DNA from 3 places in the Psychrobacillus sp. FSL W7-1493 genome. Region 1 is predicted to be linked to each of the others. Evidence: riboswitches for the same ligand, from Rfam matches in the RefSeq annotation. Region 1 holds a riboswitch; each other region holds the start of a gene.
What was found. Region 1 has a riboswitch for lysine ahead of MKX96_RS07695 (aspartate kinase). Riboswitches for the same ligand answer to the same signal wherever they lie in the genome.
Positions count from the first base shown of each region.

Region 2: linked by a shared signal. The riboswitch ahead of MKX96_RS06245 (Na+/H+ antiporter NhaC family protein) and the one ahead of MKX96_RS07695 (aspartate kinase) in region 1 are both predicted to bind lysine.
Region 3: linked by a shared signal. The riboswitch ahead of MKX96_RS00490 (transporter substrate-binding domain-containing protein) and the one ahead of MKX96_RS07695 (aspartate kinase) in region 1 are both predicted to bind lysine.

Region 1 covers NZ_JBBOSB010000001.1:1,511,864-1,515,909, forward strand. Annotated here, with positions in the region: gene MKX96_RS07680 (electron transfer flavoprotein subunit alpha/FixB family protein) at 1-138, shown strand, start outside; gene trxA (thioredoxin) at 271-585, shown strand; gene uvrC (excinuclease ABC subunit UvrC) at 638-2,428, shown strand; lysine riboswitch at 2,472-2,647, shown strand; gene MKX96_RS07695 (aspartate kinase) at 2,850-4,046, shown strand, end outside.
Region 2 covers NZ_JBBOSB010000001.1:1,241,536-1,245,581, reverse strand. Annotated here, with positions in the region: gene lipA (lipoyl synthase) at 1-14, opposite strand, end outside; gene MKX96_RS06245 (Na+/H+ antiporter NhaC family protein) at 84-1,655, opposite strand; lysine riboswitch at 1,744-1,928, opposite strand; gene yunB (sporulation protein YunB) at 1,979-2,749, opposite strand; gene MKX96_RS06235 (bifunctional metallophosphatase/5'-nucleotidase) at 2,792-4,046, opposite strand, start outside.
Region 3 covers NZ_JBBOSB010000001.1:97,686-101,731, reverse strand. Annotated here, with positions in the region: gene MKX96_RS00495 (amino acid ABC transporter permease) at 1-594, opposite strand, end outside; gene MKX96_RS00490 (transporter substrate-binding domain-containing protein) at 699-1,535, opposite strand; lysine riboswitch at 1,663-1,845, opposite strand; gene MKX96_RS00485 (M23 family metallopeptidase) at 1,981-2,958, opposite strand; gene safA (SafA/ExsA family spore coat assembly protein) at 3,257-3,862, opposite strand.

The DNA.
Region 1 (4,046 bases):
TCAAAAATTATTGTAGCGATTAACAAGGATCCAGAAGCAAATATTTTCAAGGTTGCGGATTATGGAATTGTTGGGGACTTGTTTGAAGTTCTTCCAATGCTTACAGAAGAGTTCAAAAAACTTAAGGTAAATGCATAAGAAAATACTCGGCTCATAAGGGGCCGAGTTTTTATATGGATATGAGCCTATGCAAGTGTGTAAGCTAAATTGTAGATGAAGCTTTTTTTGTCTGCTATAATCAATTTAGAGTTACTAAAGGAGGAATTATTTATGGCAATTGTACACGGAACAGATCAAACCTTCTCACAAGAAGTAGAAAAAGGATTAGTATTAGTAGATTTTTGGGCAACATGGTGCGGACCTTGTAAAATGATTGCTCCAGTTTTAGAAGAAATGGACGCTGAAATGAGCGATAAAGTTAAAATCGTAAAAGTGGACGTTGATGAGAACCAAGCAACTGCAAGTCAATTTGGAATCATGTCTATCCCAACATTAGTGTTATTCAAGGATGGTCAACCAGTAGATAAAGCTGTTGGTTTCCAACCAAAAGAAGCACTAGTTCAATTCGTTGAGAAAAACGCATAATAATAAAAACCGGGTCCTCTAAGGTTCCCGGTTTTTTTAAACAGGTGATGAGATGAACGAACTTATACAACAAAAATGTGCAATTCTACCAGATCAGCCAGGCTGTTATTTGATGAAGGATCGACAAGGCGTCATTATATATGTAGGTAAAGCAAAGATATTAAAAAATCGTGTACGATCTTATTTTACGGGATCACATGACGGAAAAACTCAAAGATTAGTTCAAGAAATAGTCGACTTCGAATATATCGTTACATCGTCCGAGTTAGAGGCATTAATTCTAGAACTCCATCTCATAAAGAAGCATGATCCAAAATACAATGTCATGCTTAAGGACGATAAAACGTATCCATATATAAAAATTACAGGGGAAAAGAATCCTAAGCTCATTATTACGAGACAGGTTAAAAGGGATAAGGGGAAATATTTTGGACCATATCCAAATTCTCATTCCGCTCATGAAACAAAAAAATTACTGGATAGATTATATCCATTAAGAAAGTGTCAAAAGCTACCTAGTCAAGTTTGCTTGTATTACCATATCGGACAATGCCTTGCCCCTTGTGTGAAAGAAATTGAAGAGGTAACGTACACCGAAATTATTCATGAAATCTCTAGTTTTTTAAACGGTGGCCATGCAGCGGTCAAGAAAGAGCTAACTGAAAAAATGAATGCAGCAGCAGAGCAGCTGGAGTTTGAACGTGCAAAAGAGTATCGCGATCAAATAGCACATATCGATCAAGTGATGGAAAAACAAAAAATGACGATGAATGATTTCACAAATCGTGATATTTTCGGATACACAGTAGATAAGGGATGGATGTGTGTCCAAGTGTTTTTTGTGCGTCAAGGAAAGTTGATAGAAAGAGATGTTTCTCTTTTCCCAATTTACCGTGACCCGGAGGAAGAATTTCTTACCTTTTTAGGTCAGTTCTACTCCAAACCAGAGCATATTAAACCAAAGGAAATATTTGTACCTAATACGACTGATTTAGAGTTAGCCTCTGAGTTGTTGGAAATGAAGGTTATTATTCCTCAAAAGGGTGCAAAAAAGAACCTAGTGGATTTAGCTCAAAAAAATGCTGCGATAGCTTTGAAAGAAAAGTTCCATTTGATTGAACGACAAGAGGAACGAACTGTAGGGGCAGTAGAAGAACTAGGTAGTCTTATGGGAATTGCCATGCCAAGCAGAATTGAGGCCTTTGATAATTCTCATATTCACGGTACCGATGCGGTTTCTGCCATGGTTGTATTCGTTGATGGCAGAGCATATAAAAAAGACTATCGGAAGTATAAAACGAAAACTGCAGCAAAGCATGATGACTATGGCGCTATGCGTGAGGTCGTTCGTAGACGTTACACTCGTGTACTAAAAGAGAGATTGCCTCTACCTGATTTAATCATTATTGATGGGGGTAAAGGACAAATAGAAGCAGCAAGAGAAATTATCGAGGATGAACTTGGCTTAGATATTCCAATTGCAGGACTAGCGAAAGATGCCAAGCATCAAACATCCTCCTTGTTATATGGTGACCCATTAGCGATTATCCCGATGAAAAGAACGAGTGAAGCATTCTATCTTCTTCAAAGAATTCAAGATGAGGTCCATCGATTTGCAATTACTTTCCATCGACAACAGAGAGGGAAGCATACAATTGCCTCCTCGTTAGATGGAATTGAAGGAATAGGTCCAAAACGTAAGAAAATGCTTCTTAAGCATTTTGGCTCCCTCAAACGAATGCAAGCTGCATCAAGAGAAGAACTAATAGAATCTGGACTCCCAAGTAAATTAGCTGATAATCTAATGGCTCATTTTCAGAAAAATTTATTGTCTTCTGAATAATCTTATGTTATCTTTAAAACAATTTAATATTCACTATTCAAACAGTGAAGATAGAGGTGCGAATTGCAAGAGTACTAATCGAGAGGATGAAAGATCCTACGACCGATTAGGAAAGGGTTGTTCGCCGAAACATAGAAAAGCTTTTCCTTTCCTATGTTGGTTCTGTATTTAAGAGATGCAGGACTGTCAGAATATATATTCTGGAGGGCTATCTCACATGGGCAATCATTTTTGACCGTGTATGAGAAGAGTTAGCTTTCCGCAAATATGTGGGAAGCTTTTTTTATTGTTTAGGAAATTATAAGATTATGAACCTGTGGATAAGTTGATGTCTAGTTCCAGCGCCTTGCCTGTCGGGGCAGGGATAGGCGCTTGCGCTTTTCTTGTTGTCCGCTCAAGGAGATAAAGGGGAGATAGGTAAATGAGTAAAATTGTGATGAAATTTGGCGGAACCTCTGTAGGCTCCATGGAGTTAATTGGTAACGTAGCAAAAAGGGTACAACTAGAAAAGGAGAAAGGACATGATATCGTCGTAGTTGTATCTGCCATGGGAAAAACAACAGATGACTTAGCGGAAATGGCTAGTAAAATCACTAACAATCCAACAAAAAGAGAAATGGATATGTTGCTTGCTACAGGAGAACAAGTAACTATGTCCTTACTTGCTATTCAGTTAAATTCACTTGGAGTGGAGACGTTATCTTTGACGGGTTGGCAAGCTGGAATAGTTACAGATGAAGTACATAGAAATTCAAAAATAAAACAATTGGATGGCCAGAAGATAAATGAGCATTTAATGGCTAATCGCGTAGTAATTGTGGCCGGCTTTCAAGGTATGTCGGAATTAGGGGAGATTACTACTTTAGGAAGAGGAGGGTCAGACACTACAGCCGTCGCCATAGCTGCAGCTATCGGAGCAGACATTTGTGATATTTATACGGATGTAGATGGCGTTTATACGTCAGATCCACGCTACGTATCTCATGCAAGAAAACTAGAACAGCTAGAATATGATGAGATGCTGGAGTTAGCTCATTTAGGAGCTGGAGTACTGCACCCTAGAGCAGTGGAATTTGCAAAGAACTATAAGATTCCATTACGAGTACGTTCAAGCTATGAAGAAACGGAAGGAACCATTTTAAAGGAGGAAGTAGATGTGGAGAATAATTTAGTAGTACGAGGGGTAGCTTTTGAATCAGATATAGTACGTTTAACGATTGAGTATACAGTGCCTTTTAATGGTTCACTCGCTTCCATATTTACTACCCTTGCCAATAACCATATTGATGTAGATATTATTGTCCAGTCGATTGTCGAAGGAATGAAGCCTACCGTTTCCTTTTCTATAAAAAAAGAATCTCTTTCGGAAGCAATTCACGTTTTAGAGAAAACTAAACAGAATCTAGGTTTTACCTTTGCAGATTTTGAGGTGGGTTTAGCTAAGGTATCTATTGTAGGTTCAGGGATGGTATCTAATCCTGGTGTCGCTGCACAAATGTTCGACCGATTAAGCAAGGAAAACATACCAGTTAAAATGGTTAGTACCTCAGAAATAAAGGTTTCAGTTGTAGTGCCTCAAGGCAATATGATTCAAGCAGCGAATGCACTCCATGATGAA
Region 2 (4,046 bases), 270 kb from region 1:
ATTCCATCCCCCATTTCAAATAATCTGACTTCACTGTTGTCAATGTACCATATTATTTGAATTCAAACAACCTTCTAAAAAAGCTAAATAGAATGCTTGTTCCCGCTTTTATTACTAAGGGTCCAAAACCCAAATAGTAGAATGAGGATTCCTACTACTGTTATTAATCCTATCATGACAGAGCCTGTCAATCCTAATACTAAGTATCCGATTGCAGCTATTATTGCACTAATAATTGCGTAAGGCAGCTGTGTCATTACATGATCAATAACATTAACTCCAGCTCCTGTAGCTGACATAATAGTAGTGTCCGAAATTGGAGAACAGTGGTCTCCAAATACTGCACCTGCTAATACAGCAGCTAATACTGGTAACAGTAACTGCGGATCAATCGCCATGATAATACTTGCACCAATAGGAAGCAAGATACCAAACGATCCCCATGAAGAACCTGTAGCGAAAGCCATGAAGGCAGTCAGCACAAACAGTAGTACTGGTATGATTCCAACGGGAACATTGTTTTCTGTAACAATCGTTGCAAGAAATGCACCTGTTTCTAAAGCTGTAATGAGGTAAGACAATGCCCAAGCGAATACAAGAATCATAATGGCAGGGAGCATAGATTGAACACCTGTACGTAACGCCTTCCACACGTAGCGCATATTAGCATCTGGGTTCACCTTGAATTGGCGCGCGTACAACAGGAAGGATAAAATACTTGCTACCAATCCACCTATAAATAAGGATAAAGGAACATCTGTGTTTTCAAAGATTACAAAAATATCTAAAATTCCTCCAGACAACTGATAACCTGTCCAGAACATCAATCCCAACGTTACCACTACTAAAGAGATTATTGGAAGCAATAAATCGAAAACTTTTCCATACTGATTGTCTGGAAAATCTCCTTCCATATCTCCCGGGTTTGTTTTATTTGGATCAAATAATACTCCTGTTTCCTTCGCACGTTTTTCATGCTTTTTCATTTCAAACAGATCAAAATCTGTCCATGCGGCAAAGAACACCATCGCTATAGTAGCTATAACATAGAAATTCATTGGTGCCATTGTAATAAAAGCTTCTAACGGAGTATATTCTGTCACAGCATGTGTTGTAAAGATAACACCTAGCTGGCTAATTAAGAATGCTCCCCAGCTAGAAACTGGTGAGATCACACATATAGGTGCCGATGTAGAATCTATGAAATAAGCTAGCTTTGCACGAGAAACCTTATGCGAGTCCGTAATTGGCCTTGCGATTTGCCCTACTGCTAATGCATTGAAATAATCATCCACAAAAATAATAATTCCTAAAAAGGCTGTTAATAGTCTAGATCCTCTTTTCGTTTTAATCCGCTTAATCGCCCAATTAGCGAAAGCCGTGCTTCCTCCCGACAGGCTGACAAAAGCTGTTACTACACCTAACAAGAGAATGAACAATAAAATATAAATATTATATACATTTAATCCCCCGTCCCAGAAGGAGCTTTTAAAGGAATTCCATAACATTAACAAAGATCCAACAGGGCTAAATCCCTCTACTAGTAAGGCTGCAGAGAGAATACCTGCTCCTAAGGATAACAAAACCCTTTTAGTCACTAAAACCATGATGATTGCCAATAACGGTGGCACTAACGAAAAAATTGTATTCTCCAAAACTGTTCCTCCTTAAAAATAGAAAAGCCAACCTATAGTATTTTATAGGTTGGCTTATACATGAAATTTTAGTTATAACACTTTGTTTCACTTTTGTAGCTCCCCATCTATATGTCCCCATATAAATGACAGTGTTATTCTTGTTCAAAATAACCCCAACTAAGCAGCCATTGACTAGACATACTTAGTTTCGGCACAACTTCCTTTCTATTACGATCGTTGGAGTCACCCTTCCGTAACATACTATTAAGTAATGCGGCCTCTACCTATTTATTATTCATTTTTATCTATTCTAACAGTAATTTAAGAAAAATGAAGTTTTTTTAATCTTCCGGTAACGGTATAGGTACCTCCACCGATGGAGCAGCCGACCCATCCCCACCTGTATAAATGTGTGGAACCTGCCCTTGTACTAGACCCATGGCTACCGGTATATTCTGTTCCACTACACTCATTTTACTAGCAAGCGGGACGATGATTTGTACATTCACCTTAATATGGATACTAATTTCAACATACGCATTATTAATACCGAACTCGGTAATAGTGGGCACCACATTTGACTGAACGTTTCCGATCACATGGAATCGAATAGGTATTTTCGGACCAAGGTTTCCTATTAAAGGAATATTCGTAGCCTGCCCCATCGGAACAAAGAATACAACCCCGCCTTGATCCTCCATTGTTTGCTTATCATACTCAATATCATCCAAGTATGGAAGACTAGAAAGATTCCCCTGCTCCGCTTGCTCTAGATGAGATTGAACCAAACTATTTGTATCAGATAGCACTCGGTTAATAATTTCTGTATTGAATTTGGTTGTGACCATATTTTTGCTATCTGAAGGAACCTCTTCAATAATATCGTTTACATCTAGAACATTTGCCGTACGCGAGTTAATCGCCTTACTTATTACCATAGAGGCAATCTTGTTAGTTTGCACCTCAGCATATTGTAAATAAGTGGGAGTAAGTTGCGCATTTATATAATAAAATACCCAAGCCACTGACAATAAAAAGCATGTTAAAAAGATGGCTAATTTGCGTTGAGTGCTAAAAAATATGAAACGCTTCTTCTTTTTGCGATAAAACAACGAAAAAACCTCCTCATTACTTTTATGTAACGAGGAGGTCTATTATGCCCTACACTTATCTTGTTGTTCCTTTATTCCATACCATTTTACAACATCTCGTATAGTTTCCGGCATAATATATTGTTTCTTCGCGGTCTTAAAAGAAGGAAAGAAAAATCCAAATGTAAACATGTCTAGCGTCGCCAGCCGGTACGTTTCGTTTAACATTAACGGCTCCCCTTTAATGAGTGGTTTTCCATCTACATCTTCTTCAATCCGTTCATACAAAATGGCGCCCAAATATTTTCCTCGGAAACCGAGACCCTTTACTTCTAAATTTGGCCATTTGTCATTTTTGGCAAGCTCAATTACCTCAAGTAGCTCTGCCCCACTTAGTGTTACAATACATGGATTGATGGGATGTGGCAGACATTGATGTAAATTCCAAGCAGTTACTGGCCCTTTAGGCAAATCCGTCAGGAAAATCCCTGCTGGGAACATGGCACAATCCGCATTTGTATAGGAAAGCAATGCCTTGCCAAAGAAATTCGCTAAACCCGAATGGTTGAACCATTCTTTCTCTAAGATTGAATTACTCGTAAAAACAGCATAAGATAGCTGTTCTTTTCCAATTTTCTCCCACTCTTTCCTTGTGTGCCCTGCATTTTTAGGGGCAGGCAGCTCAGATGTAGGAAATACAACTGCTTTTTTAGAAACAACACGTTTCAAGGAATGATCGTACTCTAGATTCACATATCCCACATACATCCCAAATTTCCCTGTAGCGGCCTGCAATGTATTCCCAAACATTTTCCCGTCCTCGAACAAATGATGCGTGTGAGCGCCTAAAATTAGGTCCAGAGAGGGTATCAGCTCACATAGCTCTTCATCCTTAGACTTTCCTAAATGAGACATACAAATAAGGACATCGACATGAGGTGAAATCTGATCTGCAACGGCCTGCAGTCTAGGAAGAGGATCCTGCAATCTCCACCCCAGCTTTTCATAATAAACACTATAATCCGCAGTAGCAGCTATAATCCCAATTCGAATTCCAGAGGCCGTCTGATGAATTTTATAAGGCTTCACCCACCTAGGGATATTCCCTTCCAAATCCGTAAAATTGGAAACTATGACCTCGAACTTGGCCTGTTCATATAACGAATCCAATTCTTCGTGACTCAATGTGATTCCTTCATTGTTTCCAATCGTGGCATAATCATATTGGGCATCATTTAAGAGCTTCACGTTTCCCTTCCCAAGCGTTCCCTCCGTGTATATATTCGAACGATCCACGTGATCGCCGATATCTAAAGTA
Region 3 (4,046 bases), 1.4 Mb from region 1:
ATATCTGAAATTGTTTCCAGCTACAGACTTCGTTTGGAAGTATAATTCCGTTACCCCTATCACATTTAAAACAGAGGTATCTTTAATATTAATGATGAATTGGTTGCCCGTTGCTGGAAGTATGTTACGGATAACCTGGGGTAACACAACATATAGCATAGTTTGAATGTGATTCATCCCTATCGCTTGTGATGCCTCAAATTGTCCCTTATCAATTGAAATGACTCCCCCCCGAACAATTTCAGCCATATACGCTCCCGTATTAATAGATACAATAAAAATTGCTGCTAGTAAACGATCCATATCTAACCCAAAGGCCAGTGATGATCCATAAAAGATGACCATAGCTTGGACGATCATTGGTGTCCCTCGGAAGAATTCTATATAGATGGACAGAATAAGATTAACCAGCTTTAAAAAATATCTACTTACCCTCTTTTCAGGTAGTGGGATGGTCCTAATAACGCCTGCTAATAATCCAATGATTGCTCCTACAATAGTTCCTATAATAGAAATCAACAGGGTTACTCCTGCTCCACGCAAAAACATCGGCCAGTTATTGGTGATAATGGAGATAATCCATTCTAAACTCATTGTCTTCCTCCTTACACTTTCTGTTGCCTCGAACATCCACTAACCAATTGCGTAAGTACTTTAAAAAATGAAACGGCTGCTTTTATTAGCAGCCGTTAGTATACTTATTCTGCAGCTGGTTGATTGGAAATAGCATTATCCATAATTTCTTGACGCTCTTCTTCTGAAATTCCTGCTAATATTTCATTTATTTTATCTGTTAAATCGCTACCTTTTTTCAATCCTACTGCAACAGCTGTTTCTTCTTCATCTGCAACAAATCCTTCTTCGAATTCAACCATGCTGAAGTTGTCATTTGCAGAGGAAGCACTAATTCCTTCTGGACGTTCAGATACATAACCGTCGATCATACCAGATTCCAGTGCTACACGCATTGCTGGAAAGTTATCTGATGCAGGCTGTTTTTTTACACCTTTAATTTGGTCTATCACTCCGTAGTGAGAAGTATTTAATTGGCCTGTGACTTTTGCTCCATTAAAGTCTTGAATGGAAGTGGCACCCTCAAATTTTCCGCCCTTTTTTACAACCATAACAAAGTTGGAAGTATAATAGTTTTCAGAGAAATCGATTGTTTTTTTACGCTCTGCTGTTGGTGACATTCCAGCAATAATTGCATCAATCTTACCCGAAGTTAAAGCTGGAACTAGACCGTCCCATTCGGTTTTAACGATTACCAGTTCTTTACCTAAGCCTTCTGCAATTTTTTTAGCAATTTCTACATCGTATCCACCAGCATACTCTGCGTTACCGTCCAATTTTACTCCACCGTTTTTGTCGTCCATTTGAGTCCAGTTGAAGGGGGCATATCCTGCCTCAAGTCCTACAGTAAATGTATCTTGAGCAGATGCTGATCCACTGCTTTCTTCCTCTTTAGTTCCACAAGCAGCAAGCAATAAAAAAATGGATAGTAAAAATGTTAATGTAAATAGTCTCTTTTTCATCTCTAGTAATCTCCTTTTTTAAAGTTATTATATGTATGCAACCATACAAAAAGGACAACTGTACAAAAAAAGACTTGAGGTAGACTCAGGTCATAATGTATGGTTGCCCTAAATCCTCTACTTTTCCCCATGAGATAGCACACCATTATAAACCGGGACGTTTATAACGGACAGTCCTGCAATTCTTCACTGCAGACCCAGCATGTAATAATGAGTTTATTACAAGCTTCGGCGACATTTCCTTCTCCTTAGTATCTAAGCATCTCAAGCTCCTCTAAGGACTGTTAAATATCGCGCCTCTACCTCACTTATAAAAGCGAGGTTATATTCAATTAGTTGTTCATAGTCTACAATAGAGATTTTCATCTGTCAACAAACATTCTATTGATTAATCAAAATATTACTATTTTTATAACTTCATTATTCTAAATAGAAACGAACAGTCTTATTTAAAAAATGAACCAATAATACGGGGAATAAATAAGAAAAAATCTGCTAAAGTAAATGTATTTTCCACTTTATCAAAGACATCCATTTTTGACTTTTCGTTCGGTTTGTATGTCGTTACTGTATCGCCTTGAATTGGCTCAATCCCATCATTGAAACTTATACGTATAGAATGGCAGTTCACATAATCAGACGAATCCATCACCTGAAAATGTATATGAGGCTCAGAGGAGTTTCCAGAATTTCCACAAAGGCCAATTGTTTGTCCCTGCTTCACCGCGTCTCCTTCTTTTACTACTATAGAATATTGTTTAAAATGCGCAAGCAAGCTATATTCTCTATTTTTATGCTCCAAAATGACATAGTTTCCGGCTGGTTCTTTTTCATTCATTTCTCCGGGAATATTATCTACAATATTATTCATAACCTTTACTACCTTACCGTCTGCTGGCGCAACTACCTCTTTATCAAAAGCATAGTAACTTTCATTGAGTAATCTATTATCCTTATACGTCTGACCATCCTTCATCCTCACTAAATCATATGCATAGCGCTGAGATTCATAAACGTAATGATAATTAAGAAATTCATTCGTCCCACCCCAGAAAACAAGCCATTCTTCTTTAATAGGCATTATATATTTATTTTTGGTGTAACGTTGATCGCTTTTAGGGAAGGTTACATAAGGTTTTAATACTATGCCCTGGATGTAGTTAGCCGTATCAAAGGTTACACTAACTATTCTCTCCTTATTGTTATCTAACCATAAATACTGAGTTGAATAACCCATTTCGATCTTTTTATACATTTGGTAGCTTTCAACACCGTGATTAAAGGAAATGGCTAAATCAGTAAATTGGTCCAGTGATACTAGCTCTTTAAATTCTTTAACGCATTGGTTATAAATTTCTTCATGGTTTCCATATAAGAATACTTCTCCAAAACTTTCTGGAGTTATAAATTCCTCTACATTCATGGCTCTGTTTACCTCCAATTTATAACACTGTCAGTATTTATCATGTAATACGGAAAAAGTTAACTAAGGTTTCACTTAACATGAAAAGTAAAAGGAAACGAGGGTGTAGATTCTCCGTTTCCTTTTGCAGATTTTATTTATTTCTTTTTTGTATTGTTGATATCGAAGGAAAAGTTTCACATGGAACATAAATAGAAATTGAGAATAGCCTACATCTACACTTTAAAGGGTAGACATAGGCCTTAAACTAAACGAGTGGAAATGACAATCTTGCGTAGTCATTCCCACCCTAAATCAATTATTTTTGTATAAACATTTGAGTCCAATAGTTTCCGTCTTTCACGTAACCTACCCCAATATGAGTATAGTTTTTGTTTAAGATATTGGCTCTATGTCCTTCACTATTCATCCAAGCGTTAACTACTGCTTTCGCAGTCGTTTGACCTTGTGCGATATTTTCTCCTGCTGATTTATAGCTAATTCCAAAATTCTTCATCATTGTAAATGGAGTTCCATAAACAGGACTTGTATGGCTAAAATATTTTTGATCGTGCATATCTTGTGATTTATATTGTGCCACTCTTCCTAGCTCCCAGTCATAGCTTAATGGAGACAGGCCAGCATTTGCTCTTTCAACATTTACCAGTTTAATTACATCTTGTTCAATGTTATAAGAATCTTTTGTAGGAACATTTATTTTTTGTCCTGGATAAATAAGATTTGGATTTTCTAACTGAGGATTTTTCTCAATTAATTCTGAAACTCCAGTTTGTGTTTTTACTGCTATTTTCCATAGAGAATCTCCTGATACAACGGTATAGGTATTAGCTGCAAATGCAGTTAGTGGTAATAATAAAGAAATTGCGACTGCTACTGCAGCAACTTTTAATTTGGTTCTAAACAAGGTAATCTTCCTTTCTTTTTTTACTCTATTAATATAGTAAAATAAAAAAGTCCTATAAATCATCCCTTAATAATTGGATGTAATTTTACAGTTAGATTACAAAGAAAAACAAATAAAAGAGAAAGCTTGATAGTATGGGGAAAATAATTGGTTCAAAGGTAACGCTTTTGAAATATTCAAGGAG